DNA from 2 places in the Gallaecimonas pentaromativorans genome. Region 1 is predicted to be linked to the other one. Evidence: predicted binding sites of a transcription regulator. Region 1 holds the regulator's gene; the other holds the start of a gene.
What was found. Region 1 encodes ArgR, which controls arginine synthesis, uptake and breakdown. Its sites were predicted from a motif close to ANTGAATAAAAATACANT; they were not measured.
Positions count from the first base shown of each region.

Region 1 (7,405 bases):
TGAACAACTTCAGCGGCCAACTGGAAACTCGCCTGTGGATCGCGCCGCCCACCAAAATGGACCGCGACCAGCTGACCGAAGAAGGCTACTACAGCATCTTCGGCCGCTCCGGTGCCCGCATCGAGATCCCCGGTTGCTCCCTGTGTATGGGTAACCAGGCCCGGGTAGGCGATAACACTACTGTGGTGTCCACCTCTACCCGGAACTTCCCGAACCGTCTGGGTAAAGGGGCCAATGTGTTCCTGGCCTCTGCCGAGCTGGCTGCTGTTGCCGCCATCCTGGGTAAACTGCCGACGCCGGCCGAATACCTGCAGTATGCCCGTGAGCTGGACGCCACCGCGGCCGACACTTACCGCTACCTGAACTTCGACCAATTGGCGCAATACACCAAGAAGGCTGACGAAGTGATCATCCAAGCCGCTGTCTAAGCGCCGGTGATGATAAAAAGCCCCGCTCAAGCGGGGCTTTTTTATGGCCAGGCGCCACTGTTTGCTTAACGGAAACGGGCCGTTTCAGAAGCGGGGCGGGACTTTTATAGGGAAATACGATAGAATACACACCGTTAGTAAGAAAAAGGAGATTGAATGAAGCTGTACAAAAGCTTACCCGCCCTCTTTATTTTGGCCTCGGCCAGCCTCTTTGCCCGCGAGATGCAACCGGAAGATGTACTCGACGTTATGGCAAGCGGCACCATCAAACCCTTCGATGAATTGCACGACAACCTGCTGGCCGCTTTTCCTGGTGCTCGCATCAAAGCGGCAGAATTGCTGCAGGTAGAGGATGACTACCATTATCGGCTGCATATCCGCGACCATGCCGAGCAAACCCATCAGGTACTGATGGACGCCGCCAGCGGCATTATCCTTGGCGCCTGCCAGAGCGCCTAATACAATGTGCCTCCTTTATTCGGGGAGCCGCCATGGAATACCAGTTCAGACTCAACCCTTTTGATGGCCGCCATCAAATTCAAATGGAATACGGCTTCGAGGCCATGGGCCGCTTTATTGAAGACGAGCTGGGCACTGACAAGGCCAAGATCAGCACTCTTATCGCCCGCCTTCAGCAAGGCCGGGATCTGCGTTTTGAGGGGCATGAGTGGGCGTTGGTTGTCGAGCAGGGCGAGCTGAGCGTGCTGCATCACCGCCTGGACCACAACGAAGTGGACCTAGACCCTGACTTGGCCCTGGATGACGCCGATGCCAGCAGCCATTGCGGCCTGGAAGATGGCTTGCTGTTGTTACAGGCTTGGTTGGATTTTGTTGCACCACTTTAGTGCATTAGCGTTCCCTGCTGGTGCGTTAATTTCCTCCCTCACCGTACGTTTTTTCCTAATTAATTGATCTTGAATCGCTTTTCCTGTTGGCACGGGCTTTGAAGTAGTCCAGCAAAGTCAACAAGGAGGAAAGGCGATGAAAAAGGTCACCGCCATTATCAAGCCCTTCAAACTCGATGACGTCCGTGAAGCCCTGACTGAAGCCGGGGTTCATGGTCTCACCGTGAGCGAAGTGCGCGGCTTCGGCCGCCAACGCGGCCATACCGAGCTGTACCGGGGCGCCGAATACCGTATTGATTTCCTGCCTAAGGTGCAGTTGGACATCCTAGTGACGGCCAGTCAGGTCGATCTGGTGATTGATGCCATCCTCAAGGCGGCCCAAACCGGCAAGGTGGGCGACGGTAAGATCTGGGTGCAAGACCTGGAAACCGTGGTTCGTATCCGCACAGAAGAGCGTGACGAAGACGCCATCTAAGCTCGTCCCCCAAACGAGAATAATTTTTAGGAGAGGATAATGGATCAACCATCAGTACAAATAGCCTACGCGCTCGACACCTTTTACCTGTTGGTATCGGGCGCTTTCGTGATGTGGATGGCAGCCGGTTTCGCCATGCTCGAAGCGGGGCTGGTGCGCGCCAAAAATACCACCGAGATCCTGACCAAAAACGCCGTGCTGTTTGCTGTTGCCTGCGTGATGTACATGATCTGCGGTTACAACATCATGTATCCGGGCGAAGCGGTTAACAGCTTCTGGCCTGGTATCAGCTTCCTTATCGGTGGCGACCACAGTGCGGAGCTGGTACTCAAGGGCGGCGACGATGCCCCGGTTTACTCCCACATGGCCGACTTCTTCTTCCAGGTGGTGTTTGTGGCTACCGCCATGTCGGTGGTATCCGGCGCCGTGGCCGAACGGATGAAGCTGTGGGTGTTCCTGGCTTTTTCCGTGGTGCTGACCGGCTTTATCTACCCCATTGAAGGTTTCTGGAAGTGGGGCGGCGGCTTCCTCGATGCCATGGGCTTTGCCGACTTCGCCGGTTCCGGCGTGGTGCACTTGACCGGCGCTTCTGCCGCCCTGGCTGGTGTGCTGCTGCTGGGTGCCCGTAAAGGCAAATACGGCAAGAACGGCGAGATTAACGCCATTCCCGGTTCCAACCTGCCGCTGGCCACCCTGGGTATGTTTATCCTGTGGCTGGGCTGGTTCGGCTTTAACGGTGGCTCGGAGCTGAAAGTCTCCAACGTCGAAGAAGCCAACGCTGTGGCCAAGGTATTCGTAAACACCAATATGGCCGCTGCCGGTGGCCTTCTGGCCGCGCTTATCACTGCCAAGCTGCTGTTCGGTAAAGCGGATCTGACCATGGCCATCAACGGTGCCTTGGCTGGCCTGGTTGCCATTACTGCCGAGCCTCTGGCCCCGAGCCCGCTGCTGGCTACCGTTATCGGTGTGATTGGTGGTGTGCTGGTGGTGTTCTCCGTTATCGGCCTGGACAAGCTGCGCGTCGACGACCCGGTGGGTGCCATCTCCGTGCACGGTACCGTGGGCATTTGGGGTGTGCTGGCGGTGCCGCTGAGCAACGCCGAAGCCACCTTCAAGGTGCAGCTGATCGGTGCGGCGAGCATCTTCCTGTGGGTATTCGTTACATCCTTTATCGTCTGGTTCGTCCTCAAGAAAATCATTGGCCTGCGGGTCAGCGAAGAGGAAGAGTACGAGGGTGTGGACATGGCCGAATGCGGTATGGAAGCCTACCCCGAGTTCAAGATCAGTAAATAAGCAAAAAGGGCGCCTGAGCGCCCTTTTCTTACGACCTGTCAGGGTTACCTGAACAGGTCGTTGATCATTTTCAGGGTATCCCGAATATGGCTGATACGGGTGGGGATCACCATGATGGTGTCATCGCCCGCTATGGTGCCCATGATGCCGTCGGCCTTGGTGAACGAGTCCAACAGCCTGGCGATCAGCTGGGCCGAGCCGGGGCTGGTCTGGATAACGATCATCGACTCGTTGTGGTCGATATCGACAACCAGGTTTTTCAGCTGGCTGCTGGCGGTGGGAACCCCCAACTCGGCGGGCAGGCAATAGACCATTTCCTGGCGGGCATTGCGGGTACGCACCGCGCCGAATTTGGTCAACATGCGGGATACTTTGGATTGGCTGATGTTGTCGAATCCCTGAGCCTGCAAAGCAGAGACAATCTCGCTTTGAGAGCCGCAACGTTCTTCCTTGAGAAGTTGTTTAAAGGATTTGACCAGCGCTTCTTGGTTGCTTTGAGTCATTGGCTTGTCTGCATAATCATGCACAAACGACATGGTAGCATGGGATGCCTGCTTTGGCAGCTTGCATACATGGGCGTTCGCTGTCAGTCTTGGTGGCAATATTGAGGTAGGGAGCGGTTGTTTAAGGTGATGCGCAAGGCGGTTTGGCTTGGCCTGTTGTACTGTTGCACCTGGGGCCTGGCCGCAGCCGATGAGGTTTCCGGCGCCGGCAGACCGCTGGTATTCGGTACCGAGGCAACCTATCCACCCTTCGAATACAGGGACGATGCCAGCCAGTTGGTAGGTATCGATATTGATGTTGCTCATGCCGTATGTGAGTTGCTGCAGCGTCCCTGCATCATTATTGAGCACCCCTTCGACAGCCTTCTGGACGAACTGGAAGACGGCGAACTGGACGCGGTGATCGCCGCCCTGGATATCTCCTCCCGCTACGACAATAGCATCCGCTTTTCAGACCCCTACTACCGTAACAGCGCCGTCTATGTGACCCTGAAAGACGCAACAGATCGTTACGCCAAGTCGGGGTATATCGGGGTGCAAAATGGCTCCAGCCATCAGCAATACCTGATTGACCAGCGCCAGTGGCAGCTGACCAGTTATGACGACCTCAATGGCGCCTTGAACGAGCTGAGGGCAGGGCGGATCTCGGCCATTTTTGTTGATGCGGCTGTGGCCAATGCCTGGCTTTCTGACCCTGCAAACAAAGACTTACGTTTAATGGGTAGCCCTATCCGCGATCTTCGCTACTTCGGCAGGGGCATGGGTATTGCTCTTTCGCGGGGCGAGCGCAGCGATGCCTTGCTCGATGCCATCAACAAGGCCCTTGCCAAGTTGCGCGAAGATAAATCCCTCGATCACATTCTTTCCCATTACCTGCAAGTTCACTGACGTTTACCGCCCCAGACCTCTTTGGCGCCGTAACCACTGGCTTGGCATAATTGTTTTTTAACCCTTGTTGAGCTAAGGTGCTGCCCACACCTGAACAGGTCAGACACAAGGGAGATAATGCGATGAAAGTAGCCGTACTTGGCGCCGCCGGTGGTATCGGTCAGGCCCTGTCTTTGCTGCTCAAGACCCAACTGCCCGCCGGTTCCGAACTGGCACTGTATGACGTAGCCCCGGTTGTTCCCGGTGTTGCCGTTGATCTGAGCCACATTCCGACCGCCGTTAAGGTCGAAGGCTTTGGGCAGGAAAAACTGGCCGACGCCCTGACTGGCGCCGATGTCGTTCTGATCCCCGCCGGCGTACCTCGTAAGCCTGGCATGGACCGCTCCGATCTTTTCAACGTTAACGCTGGCATCGTTCGCGCTCTGGTAGAAGCCATTGCCGACAACTGCCCCAAAGCGTTGGTTGGTATCATCACCAACCCGGTTAACACCACTGTTGCCATCGCTGCCGAAGTGCTCAAAGCCAAAGGCGTTTACGATGCCAAGCGCCTGTTCGGTGTGACTACCCTGGACGTTATCCGCGCCGAGACCTTTATCGGTGAAAAACTGGGTAAAAACCCTGCCGACGTGCACATCAATGTCATTGGTGGCCACTCCGGCGTGACCATCCTGCCGCTGCTGTCTCAAGTAGAAGGCCTGGAACTGTCTGCTGACGAAACCGCTGCCATGACCAAGCGTATTCAAAACGCCGGTACCGAAGTGGTTGAAGCCAAGGCCGGTGGCGGCTCCGCTACCCTGTCTATGGGCCAAGCGGCTGCCCGTTTTGGCCTGTCGCTGATCCGTGGTCTGCAAGGCGAAGCCAACGTAGTTGAGTGCGCCTATGTAGAAGGCGGCTCCGAGCACGCCCGTTTCTTCGCTCAGCCGGTTCGTCTGGGCAAAAACGGTGTAGAAGAAGTGCTGGGCTACGGTGAGCTGTCTGCTTTCGAGCAAGGCGCTCTGGATAGCGCTCTGGCTACCCTTAAAGGTGACATCACCCTGGGTGAAGAATTCGTTACCGGCAAATAAGCCGCACGAATTCAAAAAAAGGGAGCCATTGGCTCCCTTTTTTAATGCCGTCAAACCACAAAAAAAGGCCCCGAAGGGCCTTTTTTCTCTAGCAGCTATTTAGCTTTTGCGTTCTACCGCCACCTTGGCCAGGCCAATCAGCGCTTCCTTGTAGGGGCTGTCGGGAATGGCGGCCAGGGCGCTGATCGCCTTGTCCGATTCTTCCAGGGCGCGCTGGTAGGTGTAGTCGAGGGAGCCCAGACGGCGCATGCAGCCTTGCACCAGTTCGAGTTTGTCGCGGCCATCGCCTTGCTCAATGGCTTGGCGGATCATGGCGGACTCTTCGGCGTTACCGTTATGCATGGCATGGAGCAGCGGCAGGGTGGGCTTACCCTCGGCCAGGTCATCCCCCAGGTTTTTACCCAGTTCGTCGGCGTCCGCTTCGTAATCGAGCAGGTCGTCAATCAGCTGGAAGGCGGTCCCCAGGTACTTGCCGTAGTCGCTCATGGCGTCTTCGAGCTCTGGCTGGCCGCTTATCACGGCAGAGAGACCGGTGGCTGCCTCGAAGAGCTTGGCGGTCTTGGAGTAGATGACCTTCATGTAGCGCGCTTCGGTGGTCTCAGGGTCGTTGCAGTTCATCAGCTGCATCACTTCCCCTTCGGCGATGACATTGGTGGCGTCGGCCAGTACCTGCATCACCTTCATCGAATCCAGTGCCACCATCAACTGGAAGGCGCGGGTATAGAGGAAGTCGCCGACCAGCACCGAAGCCTGGTTGCCAAAAAGGGCGTTGGCCGTTTCCCGGCCACGGCGCAGGGTGGACTCATCCACCACGTCGTCATGCAAGAGAGTAGAGGTGTGAATGAACTCAACCAGCGTGGCCAGGCGCACGTGCTTGTCGCCATCGTAGCCCAAGGCCCTGGCTGCCAGGACGGTCAGCATGGGGCGAAGGCGCTTGCCTCCGGCATTGATGATGTAAAAGCCGAGCTGGTTGATGAGGGCCACGTCAGAACTGAGCTGTTGTTGAATGGTCTCGTTGACCGAGTCCATATCAGTGGCGCAGAGTTGGCGAATTTGGGCGAGATCCATATAAAAAGACGATGGCCGCCAGGCCCTTATATTGTGTGTCAGATGCGGTGATCTTACACTAAAAGCCCGGACGCATGACATAGTCAGTTCGGGTTCAATCTGTTGAGCAATTTTTCTACTTTTTTACGGATGATCGGGTTGCTGTATCGGACGCTTTTCTTTAGAATACGCGCCCTATTGTCAGGTTTATAGCGCATCCGCTTGCAGGCCGATGCGAAGAATAACGGAGAAAAACCATGTACGCGGTTATCCAAAGCGGTGGCAAGCAACACCGTGTAGCTGAAGGCGAAGTGATTCGTCTGGAGAAGCTGGATCTGGAAGCTGGCGCCACTGTCGAATTCGACAAGGTGCTGATGGTCGCCAACGGCGACGACGTCAAAGTAGGTGCTCCCTACGTTGACGGTGGCAAAGTGGTTGCCGAAGTGGTTGCTCACGGCCGTGGCGAGAAAGTCAAAATCGTCAAGTTCCGTCGTCGTAAGCACCACCGCAAGCAGATGGGCCACCGTCAGTGGTTCACTGAAATTAAAATCACTGGCATCAGCGCCTAATAAGGAGACCTTACCATGGCACACAAAAAAGCAGCCGGTTCTACCCGTAACGGTCGTGATTCCGAAAGCAAACGCCTGGGTGTAAAGCGCTACGGCGGTGAGTCTGTCCTGGCAGGCAACATCATCGTTCGTCAACGCGGCACCAAATTCCACGCTGGCACCAACGTGGGCATCGGTAAAGACCACACTCTGTTCGCTACTGCCGAAGGCAAAGTGAAATTCGAAGTGAAAGGTCCTAAAAACCGCAAGTACGTCAGCATCATCACTGAATAAGCTGACCGCTGTACTTGAAA
Region 1 is NZ_RJUL01000001.1:456,372-463,776, reverse strand. Features, by position in the region: gene acnB (bifunctional aconitate hydratase 2/2-methylisocitrate dehydratase) at 1-428, shown strand, start outside; gene EDC28_RS02140 (hypothetical protein) at 585-887, shown strand; gene EDC28_RS02135 (YacL family protein) at 920-1,273, shown strand; gene EDC28_RS02130 (P-II family nitrogen regulator) at 1,410-1,748, shown strand; gene EDC28_RS02125 (ammonium transporter) at 1,788-3,041, shown strand; gene argR (transcriptional regulator ArgR) at 3,086-3,544, opposite strand; gene EDC28_RS02115 (transporter substrate-binding domain-containing protein) at 3,674-4,432, shown strand; gene mdh (malate dehydrogenase) at 4,555-5,496, shown strand; gene ispB (octaprenyl diphosphate synthase) at 5,596-6,564, opposite strand; gene rplU (50S ribosomal protein L21) at 6,801-7,112, shown strand; gene rpmA (50S ribosomal protein L27) at 7,128-7,385, shown strand.

Region 2 (7,405 bases), on a different contig from region 1:
ATACGGTACCGGCAGGGGTCTCGTAGCAACCGCGGGACTTCATGCCCACCAGACGGTTCTCAACGATGTCGACCCGGCCCACGCCGTGGGCGCTGGCGATGGTGTTGAGTTTTTCAATCAGGGCAGCGCCGGACAGCTGCTGGCCGTTCAGGGATACCGGTACGCCGGCGTCAAAATCCAGCTCCACCACTTCGGCGGTGTCCGGGGCTTCTTTGGGGTCAACGGTCCAGGCCCAGCAGTTAACGCCGGCGGTGGTCCAGGTGTCTTCCAGCTCGCCACCTTCGGTGGAAATGTGCCAGAGGTTGGCGTCGCGGCTGTAGATTTTGGTCAGGCTGGCGCTACAGGGGATGTTGCGCTCGTCCAGGTAGTTGAGCAGCTCTTCACGGCTGCGCATGGTCCACTCGCGCCAGGGGGCGATGACTTTAAGATCTGGAGCCAGGGCGGCGAAGCAGGACTCGAAACGCACCTGATCGTTGCCTTTACCGGTACAGCCGTGGGCCAGGGCGTCGGCGCCCACTTTACGGGCCACCATCACCTGGGCTTTGGCGATCACCGGGCGGGCCACGGAGGTGCCCAGCATGTAGTCGTCTTCGTAGATGGACTCGGCCTTGAGCATCGGCCAGATATATTCGTTGGCCAGCTCTTCTTTGAGGTCGACAATGTGGCACTCGGAGGCGCCAGAGGCCAGCGCCTTGGCTTCCACGCCTTCCAGTTCTTCGGCGCCCTGGCCTACGTCGGCCACGAAGGCGACCACTTCGCAGTCGTAGTTTTCTTTGAGCCACGGCACGATGGCCGAAGTGTCAAGACCGCCCGAATAGGCCAATACCACTTTGGATACAGACATCTGTATTAATCCTCTTTAAGAAGCTTCAAATAAACGGCTTTTTGCACATGCAGGCGGTTCTCGGCCTGGCGCAGCACGATAGATTGCGGGCCCTCGAGCACTTCAGTGGTCACTTCCTTGCCGCGGTAGGCGGGCAGGCAGTGCATGAAGGCCTTGGCCCCGGATTTTTTCATCATCTCGCTGTTCACCTGGTAAGGCAGGAAGGTGCGCAGCACCTCTTCCGGATCCTTGTCGTCCCCCATGGAGACCCAGGTGTCGGTGTAGATGGCATCTACCCCTTCCAAAGCAGCAAGGTCGTCGGTCACGGTAAAGCCGGTGGCTTCAACGATGTCCGCCGCCGGCTCACAGCCTTTGGGAGTGATAATCACCATCTCTACGCCCAACAGCTTGGACAGTATCATCAGCGATTGGGTGACATTATTACCGTCCCCCACATAAGCCAGCTTCACCCCTTCAAGCTTGCCGAACACCTCGTACAGGCTCAGCATGTCGGCCAGGGCCTGGCAGGGGTGGTAACGGTCAGACAGGGCGTTGATCACCGACACCGAGCCTTTGTCCGCCAGCTCATCGATGGTGGTCTGGCTGAAGGTACGGGCCACGATGCAGTCCACCCAGCACGACAGGTTCTGGGCAAAATCCCCCACCGGCTCACGCTTGCCCAGGGCGCCATGGTTCTGGTCAAGATAGACCACAAAGGCGCCCAACTGCTGGGCACCCAGCTCGAAGGTGACCCGGGTGCGCAGGGAGGGCTTTTCAAAAATCATCGCCACCGACTTGCCGGCCAGGGCCTGGGCGTAGTCGGCCGGCTTGGCCTTGACGGTCGCCGCCTTTTGTAAAAGCGCCTTCAGTTCGCCTTCGGTCCAGTCAAAGTCTGTCAATAAGTGTTTCATGTCGTCCTCAGGGTGCTATTTGGGTGCCAAGGGCGGCGTTGCTGATGGACTGGGGGTCGCGCCAGGAGGCAAGGCGTACCGCCCGGCCCAGTTTCCCGGCGGCAAACAGCGCCGCGTCCACCTTTACCACCATGCCGCCGTTGATCACCCCGTCGGCCTTGAGGGCAGCAATATCAGCCGCCGTCAGCGACGGGAGCAGCTGTTTGTTGCCATCAAGCACGCCGGGTACGTCACTGAGCAGCACCAACTCGGCATCCAGAAGTTCGGCCACCTTGGCCGCCGCTTCATCAGCATTGATATTCAAAAGATCCCCGCCTTTGCTGGCAGCAATGGAGCTCACCACCGGGATGAACCCGCCTTGCAGCAACAACGACAGCAGGGTGTCGGAACCTTCGGTGAGTACGCCCACGGCGCCCCACTCTTCCCCGGCCGGCTCGGCAAAGGCGATGCCGTCGGCCAGGGACAGGCCCACCGGTTCACCGCCTAAGGCGCGCATCTTGGCGGCCAGGGTTTTGTTGATTTCACCGGCCAGGGTGCCCACCACCAGTGGCAGGCTGGCGGCATCGGTAATGCGCTTGCCGTTGAACTTACGAGGCTCGATACCGGCTTGCTTAAGCACTTGGTCAACCCGGTCACCACCGCCGTGCACCAGCACCACCGGGCGGTCTTTGACGGCCACCAGGGCACTGAGCAGGCTTTCCAGGGCTTGGCCGGCGTCCAGTACGGCGCCGCCGATTTTCACTACCAGCGGCTTCATAAGGCCTCCCAACCGTAGCCCGGCAGCGGCCGGAGCTTGAATCCAAAGTGCGTATTTATGCACTCAACTGCCTGGCTTGCCGCGCCCTTGAGCAGGTTGTCGATGGCAGACGACAGCACCACCAGGTTGCGGGTCTCGTCTACCGCCCAGCCGATTTGTGCATAAGGGGTATAGGCCACGTTCTTGATGGCTGGGGATTTTTCCCGAAGATTGCCGGTCAGCTGTACCGACGGATGCTCGCCGTAGCAGTCGTTGTAGAGCGCATCCAGCTGGCCCTGGGTGGTACCGGCCTTCACCGGCACCGTGATGGTCGCCAGGATGCCGCGGTCAAAGGCGCCCAGGTGCGGGGTAAAGATAAGGTCGCAGCCCAGGTGCTGGGCAATTTCCGGCTGGTGGCGATGGCCAAGCACCCCATAGGCGCTCAAGCTCACCTCGCAAAACTGGGTGTGGGGCTTATTGGATTTACCGGCACCGGATACACCGCTGACCGCATTGATAATGGGCAGGCCATCAATCAGGCCCGCTTTCATCAGCGGCTTGAGGGCCAGCAGGCTGGCGGTGGGGTAACAGCCAGGGGCGGCAATCAGGCGGCTTTTTTTGATGGCATCATCGTTCCAGCCCACCAGGCCGTAAACGGCGCCGGCCAGCAGATCCTTTGAGGGGTGCTCGAAGCCGTACCATTTGGGATAAGCTGAGGCGTCCAGACGAAAGCCGCCGGACAGATCCACGATCAGCGCGTCGCTGTGCCTGACCAAATCCGGCACCAGTTCGGCAGAAGCTTCATGGGGGGTGGCCAGCAGGATCACCTGGGCGTCTTTGGCGGCAGCCAGGATGGCCTCGAGGTTGCCGTCTTCAATCACGCCCTTGATGCCCAAAGGCAGCGGCTCACCGGCATTTTTGGAGCCGGCGGAGGCAAAGACATGGCCGAGTTTCAGCTGGGGATGGGAGGTAACCAGTTTGCACAGTTCCTGGCCTGTGTAACCGGCGCCACCAATAATAAGGGTTTTCAACATGGCAACAGCTCTCAAGAATCAATGACACCAAGTCTAGATGAGCAGTAGTGAAGCCTGATGCAACGCGCCTGCTCCCGGGCAGGCTTTAAAAAAGCGGTCCCGGATTCAATGGAATACGCAGTTGTATCGTCGCATCGGTTGAAACATTTTTATCCCTGGATGGTGGATTTTAATTCAATGCTCGATAGACTACCCAAACCTAAATTTTAATGCAACACCACCGGGAATTTATTCATGCAGAAATTACCCTCTCTGGCGCAGATGTTTAACCGGTTGCTGACCCTGCCTTCGGTGTCTGCCACCGATCCGGCGCTGGATACCGGCAACAAGGCGGTGATCGAGCAATTGGCCCAGTGGTGCGAGACTCTGGGCTTTAAGGTGACCTTGCAGCCGGTGGGCCACAACAAGTTAAACCTGTGGGCCGAGCTGGGCAGTGGCCCTGGCGGCCTGCTGCTGGCAGGCCATGCCGACACCGTGCCCTTCGACGAGGGCCGGTGGAATAAAAATCCACTGGCGATGACCGAAGCCGACGGCAAATGGTTTGGCCTGGGCGCCACCGACATGAAGGGCTTTTTCGCCTTGGTATTGGCGGCCCTGGAGGGCATGGACTTGAGCCAACTCAAGGCGCCGCTGCGCATCGCCGCCACCGCCGATGAAGAAACCTCCATGGAAGGGGCCCGCCGCTTGGCCGAGGCCGCGCCGTTCAGCCCGGCCCTGACCCTGGTGGGGGAGCCAACCGAGCTCAAACCCATCGGCCGCCACAAGGGCCATATCAGCGCCGGTATCCGCATTACCGGCAAGAGTGGCCATTCATCAGACCCCGGCGCCGGCCTTAACGCCATGGAGCTGATGCACGGCGTGCTGGGCGATTTGATTGTGCTCAAACAGGAGCTGGCCGAGCGCTACTGCGACCATCACTTCGCGGTGCCCTACCCGACCCTGAACCTCGGCCACATCCACGGCGGCGACAACGCCAACCGCATCTGCGGCTGCTGCGAGCTGCATATCGACATGCGCCCGCTGCCGGGCATGAGCATTCCCGAATTAGAAGGGCTTTTAAAAGAAAAGCTGTCAAATGTAGAAAAAGCACATCCCGGCGCCTTGCAGTGGCAGCACCTGCACGAACCTTGCCCGGCCTTTGTCAGCCCGGATGGGCCCTGGAAAGACGAAGTCAGCCGGTTGCTGGGCCAACCGGTGGAAACCGCCAACTACGCCACCGAAGCCCCCTTCTTTGCCAGCCTGGGCAGCGAGGTGCTGGTGCTGGGCCCAGGCTCCATCCGCCAGGCCCATCAACCCGACGAGTTTATGGCCATGGATCAGATAGGCCCGGCCATGGAACTGGTGCAAGGCATGGTCAAGCGGCTGTGTCTCACGTAACATCGGGGAAGCGTTGTCATTTAACAACAGGTTTACATCATGGAATGGTTAACCGATCCCAGCGCCTGGGCCGCCTTGGCGACCCTGACCCTGCTTGAGATCGTCCTTGGCATCGACAACATCATTTTTATCTCGGTGCTGGTAGGCAGGCTGCCCGAGCAGCAACGGCAAAAAGGGCGCCTGCTTGGCCTGGGATTGGCCATGCTGACCCGCATCTTGTTGCTGCTGAGCCTGTCTTGGGTGATGGGGCTGACCAGCCCCTGGTTTCAGATTGGCGATTTCGCGGTGACCGGCCGCGACAGCATCCTTATTCTCGGCGGACTCTTCCTTATCTGGAAAAGCACCCATGAGATCCACAACAGCCTGGAGGGCGAGCAAGAGAGCCACGAAGCCCCCAAGTCTGCCGCCTTTGCCGCCACCCTGGTGCAAATTGCCATTATCGATATCGTCTTTTCCCTGGACTCGGTGATCACCGCCGTCGGCCTTGCCAACCATATTGAGGTGATGATCATCGCTATCGTGCTGTCGGTGGTGGTGATGATGCTGGCCGCCAAGGCCATTGGCGATTTTGTCGACCGCCACCCCACCATCAAGATGCTGGCCCTGTCGTTTTTGATTCTGGTGGGCTTTACCCTCACCGGCGAAGGCTTTGGCCTGGACATCCCCAAAGGCTACGTGTACTTCGCCATGGCCTTCTCGTTGGGAGTGGAAGTGCTTAATATCCGCGCCCGCAAAGGCCGCAGCAAAGCGGTGCAACTTAGAAAACGCCAACCCGGTGATGGCGCATGAGCCTGGCATTGGTGCTGCCGGGGCGCGGCGGCGAGGGTCTGGCCAAGCGGCTAAAGGCGCTGGATGAGCAGCTGGATATTCAGCTCTGGCCCGATTGCCCCGCTCCCCAGACCGTGGCGTTTGCCGTTACCTGGCAGCCTCCCGCCGGTGCCTTGGCGCAGTTTCCCAATCTCAAGGTGGTGCAAAGCCTGGGCGCCGGGGTCGATGGCCTGGCCGCCGAGCTGCCCTCAGGGGTGACGCTGTGTCGCACCATCAGCCCCAACCTCAAAACCGATATGCGCGATTACGTGCTGCTGGCCATCCTCGCCGAGCAGCGCCAGTGGCAGGCCACGGCCAATGACCAAACCAACCAACATTGGCAGCAGCGCCATTATCGCCGGGGCGGCTGCGTCGGGGTGATGGGCCTTGGCGAGTTGGGCGGCTATGTGGCCGGCCAGCTTGCCGGCCTTGGTTTTAGCGTCAAAGGCTGGAGCCGCAGCCCCCGGCAACTGCCGGGCATCGACTGTTTTAGCGGTGAGGCGGCCCTTGGCGAGTTTCTGGCCGGGCTCGACTATCTGGTGTGCCTGCTGCCGCTGACGCCCCAAACCCAGGGGCTGATGAACAGCGCCTTTTTTGCCCGGCTCAATAGCGCCCCTTACCTTATCCATGTTGGGCGCGGCGCCCAGCTTGACGAGCAGGCCCTGCTGGCAGCCCTTGACGGCGGCCAACTGCGCGGCGCCTGCCTTGATGTGTTTATCCAAGAACCCCTACCCCGCCAGCACCCGTTTTGGCGGCATCCAACCATAACAGTCACTCCCCACAACGCCAGCATCACAAGCGGTAACGATTTGGCCAGGGTGGTCTATCAAAACTATCTTGCAATGCGCCAAGGCACGGCGCTTAACCATGTCGTGAATACGACCCTCGGTTATTGAAGGAGGATTCTCATGGCTGACCAATACGGCGCCCTGAAACGACAAGTTCACATGCTCGGCGACATGCTGGGCCAGACCATCGCCCACGATCAGGGCGAGGCTTATCTCGATCGCATCGAGGCCATTCGCCAGCTGGCCAAGGCCGCCCGCTTTGGCGACCGCGCCCGGCGCGACGAGCTGCTGGAAACCCTCACCAGCCTGCCCGACGACGAGTTGGTGCCGGTGGCCCGGGCCTTTAACCAGTTTTTGAACCTGGCCAACATCGCCGAGCAGCATTTTAGCGTCACCAATAACATGGACAGCGTCGGCCGCCGCCTCGACGAGCTGCTGGCCGGCCTTAATGCCGAGCAAAAAGCCAAGCTGCCCCAGGTGCTCAAGGAGATGGACATCGAGCTGGTGCTCACTGCCCACCCCACCGAGGTGACCCGCCGCACCCTTATCGTCAAATACGACGAGATTGCCGACTGCCTCAAGGCCCTTGAAAACCCCAACATCGGCACCAGCGAGCAGCAAAAGTGGCAAGACCGGCTGCGCCAGCTCATTGCCCAGGCCTGGCACACCAATGAAATTCGCTCCGCCCGCCCCACCCCGGTGGACGAAGCCAAATGGGGCTTTGCCACGGTAGAAAACGCCCTGTGGGACGCGGTGCCGGACTTTATCCGCCAGTGCAACGCCAAGCTGGGCCAGTTCGAGCTGGAACTGCCCTGGGAGAAAAGCCCGGTGCGCTTTGCCTCCTGGATGGGCGGCGACCGCGACGGCAACCCCAATGTGACCGCCAAAATCACCGAGCGGGTGCTGTTGCTGGCTCGCTGGACGGCGGC
Region 2 is NZ_RJUL01000008.1:21,985-29,389, reverse strand. Features, by position in the region: gene EDC28_RS14695 (argininosuccinate synthase) at 1-844, opposite strand, end outside; gene EDC28_RS14690 (ornithine carbamoyltransferase) at 850-1,734, opposite strand; gene argB (acetylglutamate kinase) at 1,742-2,491, opposite strand; gene argC (N-acetyl-gamma-glutamyl-phosphate reductase) at 2,488-3,504, opposite strand; gene argE (acetylornithine deacetylase) at 3,739-4,881, shown strand; gene EDC28_RS14670 (TerC family protein) at 4,921-5,670, shown strand; gene EDC28_RS14665 (2-hydroxyacid dehydrogenase) at 5,667-6,584, shown strand; gene ppc (phosphoenolpyruvate carboxylase) at 6,597-7,405, shown strand, end outside.
Region 2: a site for ArgR is predicted at 3,666-3,683, ahead of argC (N-acetyl-gamma-glutamyl-phosphate reductase). Genes of this name have one in related genera too.